2 regions of the Dermacoccus nishinomiyaensis genome follow, and region 2 is predicted to be linked to the other one. Evidence: riboswitches for the same ligand, from Rfam matches in the RefSeq annotation. Region 2 holds a riboswitch; the other holds the start of a gene.
What was found. Region 2 has a riboswitch for cyclic di-AMP ahead of DYE07_RS11660 (C40 family peptidase). Riboswitches for the same ligand answer to the same signal wherever they lie in the genome.
Positions count from the first base shown of each region.

Region 1: another riboswitch for cyclic di-AMP. It lies ahead of DYE07_RS01795 (C40 family peptidase); the one in region 2 lies ahead of DYE07_RS11660 (C40 family peptidase).

Region 1 is NZ_UFXX01000001.1:356,491-358,685, reverse strand. It holds gene ypfJ (KPN_02809 family neutral zinc metallopeptidase) at 1-581, shown strand, start outside; cyclic di-AMP (ydaO/yuaA leader) riboswitch at 697-882, shown strand; gene DYE07_RS01795 (C40 family peptidase) at 886-1,362, shown strand; gene DYE07_RS01790 (metal-sulfur cluster assembly factor) at 1,451-1,786, opposite strand; gene sufU (Fe-S cluster assembly sulfur transfer protein SufU) at 1,783-2,195, opposite strand, start outside.
Region 2 is NZ_UFXX01000001.1:2,498,503-2,500,697, forward strand. It holds gene DYE07_RS11655 (iron-dependent transcriptional repressor DtxR) at 215-922, shown strand; cyclic di-AMP (ydaO/yuaA leader) riboswitch at 1,142-1,322, shown strand; gene DYE07_RS11660 (C40 family peptidase) at 1,324-2,195, shown strand, end outside.

The sequences.
Region 1 (2,195 bases), 2.1 Mb from region 2:
GGACGCAGTACGAGAACGTCCCGACCGTGATCTTCAGCGGGCAGACGTCCTCGGGCTGCGGTACGGCCAGCTCGCAGATGGGCCCGTTCTACTGCCCGACCGACCGCAAGGTCTACATCGACGCCGCCTTCTTCCAAGAACTGACGAACAAGTACGGTGCCGATGGCGGCGCCCTGGCGAAGGAGTACGTCGTGGCCCACGAGTACGGCCACCACGTGCAGGACCTGCTCGGTGCCCTCGGCCGCGCACAGCAGGATCCGAAGGGTGCCGAATCGGGTTCGGTGCGTACCGAACTGCAGGCCGACTGCTACGCCGGCATCTGGGTCGCCCACGCGACGGAGTCGAAGGACAAGAACGGCAACACGCTGCTCAAGCCGGTCACCGACGACGACATCAAGTCAGCGCTGTCCGCGGCGTCGGCCGTCGGTGACGACCGCATCCAGCAGAAGGCCCAGGGTCGCGTCACGCCGGAGAGCTGGACGCACGGTTCGTCGGAGGCTCGGCAGAAGTGGTTCATGACCGGCTACGAGAAGGGCGACCTCAACTCGTGTGACACGTTCAACGTCGACAGCGTCGAGTGAGGTCGTGAAAACGCTCGGACGGGTCGGAAAATTGACCAAAAGTGATTGCACGCTCAATTTGTTCCGACCGTGAGCCGACGGTAATCTTGCAGGGCCGCACCGACGTCGGTGCGGCCCTGCTTCGTCGCTGAGTCCCGTCACGAAGGCCAGGTATCACCGCATTGCGCGGAGCGACGGGAGCGGTGCACCCAGCATCCGAGCCACCTTGGTGGCTCTTGGGGTGAAGCCGGCTCAGGCCGGCCGAGAATCTAGGATCTCGAACCCGACAGGTCATGCCTCGTAAGCGCTCCTGGAGAGATCCGACATGAAGAACATGTCCCGCCGCTCGTTCCTGGGAAACACGTCCAAGGTCGCCGTCGGCACCGCCCTCGCCACCTCCGCGCTGGGCGCGGTCTCGGTCGGCACCGCCTCGTCCGCCAGCGCCTCCGTCACCTCGGCGAGCGCTCGCCGCGTCGTCTCCAGCGCCTCGTCCCGACGCGGCGCCCCCTACGTCTACGGTGCGGCCGGCCCGTGGCGCTTCGACTGCTCGGGTCTGACGAGCTGGAGCTACCGCCAGGTCGGTCGCTCGATCCCCCGCACGGCCAACCAGCAGTACCGAGCCTCGTACCGCGTCTCGCGCGCTTCGGCTCGCCCGGGTGACCTTGCGTTCCTCACCTCCGGTGGCTACGCCTACCACGCGGCCGTCTACGCCGGCAACGGCATGGTCTGGCACGCACCGCGACCCGGCTCTCGTGTGCAGCTCGCGCGCGCCGGTTCCTCCTACCGCTTCGGCCGCGTCTGATCCGTTCGATCCTGACGCACGCCGCACAGCGCGGCGAAGCCCGCCACCTCCATCGAGGTGGCGGGCTTCGTCGTACGGTAGCGGTGGCTCAGACATTGAACCCGAGGGCGCGCAGCTGCTCGCGGCCGTCGTCGGTGATCTTGTCCGGGCCCCACGGCGGCATCCAGACCCAGTTGAGGGAGTGGCCGGCGACGACGTCCATGAGCGCCGTCGCGACCTGCTCCTCGATGACGTCGGTCAGCGGGCACGCCGCGGACGTCAGGGTCATGTCGATGACGGCGTGCTTGGAGTCGTCGACGGTGATGCCGTAGACGAGGCCGAGGTCGACGACGTTGATGCCGAGCTCGGGGTCGACGACGTCGCGCAGGGCCTCCTTGACGTCCTCGACGTCCGACTCGACGGGCGGGGTGGTTGTCTCGCTCATGCCGTGATCTCCTTGTCGCTGCTGGCGGTGGTGTCGCTGTTCGTGCTGTTCGCGGCGCTCCCGGCGAGGTCGAGGCCGAGCTTGCCGAGCGAATCCTGCAGGGCCGACCACGACAGCAGCGCGCACTTGACGCGCGCCGGGTACTGCGAGACCCCGGCGAGCGCGATCGCGTCACCGATGACCTCTTCGTCGCCGGCGTCCTTGCCCTTGCTCGTCAGCATGCTGCGCGTCGCGCCGAAGACCTCCTGCGCGTCGCGCAGCGTGTGCCCGACGAGGTTGTCGGCGAGCATCGACGCGGACGCGACCGAGATCGAGCAACCGATCGAGTCGTAGCTGACGTCCCTGATGACGGCGTCGTCACCCTCGCCCTCGACGTCGACGCGCAGAGTGATCTCGTCGCCGCACGAGG
Region 2 (2,195 bases):
CGCGGCTCGCCCGGCCTCACCCCTGCCGACGTCGCTCCCTTGACGAACATCGCTCTGACGAACACCTCCGAGGCACTGCCCGTCGCGCCTGCTCATTCCGGCGGTCCGCTCGAGGCGATCCGTTCGCGCGACTGATGCTCCGAGCCTCGCCCCACCGACGCCGGTATCGCGAGCACCCGTGCGCGGCGGCGCCGGAGGTGGCACTCTTGTCGTCGTGACTGACCTGATCGACACCACCGAGATGTATCTGCGCACCATCTATGACCTCGAAGAAGAGGGCATCCCCCCGTTGCGCGCCCGCATCGCGGAGCGCCTCGGCCACTCCGGGCCCACGGTGTCGCAGACGGTCGCGCGCATGGAGCGCGACGGTCTGCTCCACGTCGCGAACTCCCGGCGCATCGAACTGACACCCGAGGGGCGCCTGCTCGCGACTCGCGTCATGCGCAAGCATCGCCTCGCGGAGCGGTTGCTCGTCGACGTCATCGGCCTCGAGCTCGAGTACGTCCACGACGAGGCGTGCCGGTGGGAGCACGTCATGAGCGAGCGCGTCGAGCGCAAGATCCTCGAGCTCATCGTCGACAAGGGCCTGTCCCCGTACGGCAACCCGATTCCCGGGCTGGACGAGCTCGGCTGGGGCGAGGCGCCGGAGGGTTTCCGTGACGGCGTGCAGTCGCTCGTCGAGGTGGCCGGCAGCGAGTCGCTGCGCGTGGTGGTGCGCCGCATCGGCGAGCCCGCGCAAGCGGACGCCGAGTCTCTCGCGGTGCTGACGAGCGTCGGGCTGAGCCCCGGGGTGGCCCTCGACGTGCGTGCTGACGGCGACCGCGTCCACGCGGCCGTCGCCGATCGGCCTGACGACGCCGTGTCGCTGCCCGAGGACATCGCCTCGCACGTATTCGTGTCCGTGACGGGTCAGCAGGCCTGAGGTTGCATGTGATGTTCATCACGAGCACACTCTGTAACGGATTCTGAACCTCCGCTGGTGGCGCGACGAACGGGGCCTGAGACGGGTGCTCGATGCCGAAATGACGCCTATCTCGCCGGTTCCTGATTCACCGTCGTCGTGACTGATTCGTTACCGTCTTACCTGGTTCGACAACGAACACTCGCGTGCCGAACACGCCGAGCCCTGCCTGCGGCGCGCGAGTCATGTCAGCTACACCACCTGGCAGGGGTGGGGGACCCACTTCTTCGTTCCTGATCCGCGAAGCGCAGATCAAGAACTCGGGGTGAAGCTCGCGTCGCACGCACGAAGCGCCGAGAGCCGGGCCGAGCAACAGGTCCGAACCCGACAGCTCACCTCACAGGCGTTCGAGAGGTTGCACATTGTCCATCAAGAACACGCCGGGCCCGCTGCGTCCTGTGAAGCAGACGCGCACCCTGGCCATGCTCACCACGACCGTCGCCGTCTCCGGTGGTCTGGTCGCTGGTCTCGGCATCACGCAGAGCGCCGGTGCGGCCCCTGAGTCGGGCGCCGTTCACGAGGCCGCGGCTGCCGCCACGACACCCCTCGAGCTCAAGACCGTCACGCCGGCCAAGAAGCTCGTCGTCGCCCCGAAGGCCGCCCCGAAGCCCGCCGCCAAGGCCGCCCCGAAGCCCGCCGCCAAGGCCGCCGCGAAGCCCGCCGCCGCGAAGAAGTCGACGCGCGCGACGTCGCAGGCGCTGAAGCAGGTGTCGCGCTCGCAGGCCCGCAGTGCGCTGACGTCGGCCTCCGTGAAGCCCGTCAGGGCCGAGCGCAAGGCGAAGATCGCCGAGCCGGCGCAGCGTCGCTCGATCGTCGTCAAGAAGCGCACCGCGCCCGCCGCGTCGCAGTCGACGAACACCCACCGCGCCGCGTCGCAGTCGACGAACACCCACCGCGCCGCGTCGCAGTCGACGAACACCCACCGCGCCGCGTCGCAGTCGACGAACACCCACCGCGCCGCGTCGCAGTCGACGAACACCCACCGCGCCGCGTCGCAGTCGACGAACACCCACCGCGCCGCGTCGCAGTCGACGAACACCCACCGCGCCGCGTCGCAGTCGACGAACACCCACCGCGCCGCGTCGCAGTCGACGAACACCCACCGCGCCGCGTCGCAGTCGACGAACACCCACCGCGCCGCGTCGCAGTCGACGAACACCCAGCGCGCCACCGCGACGCACCAGCGCGTGCATCGCACGCACGCTCGCCAGGCGGTTTCGCAGCACACCCAGGC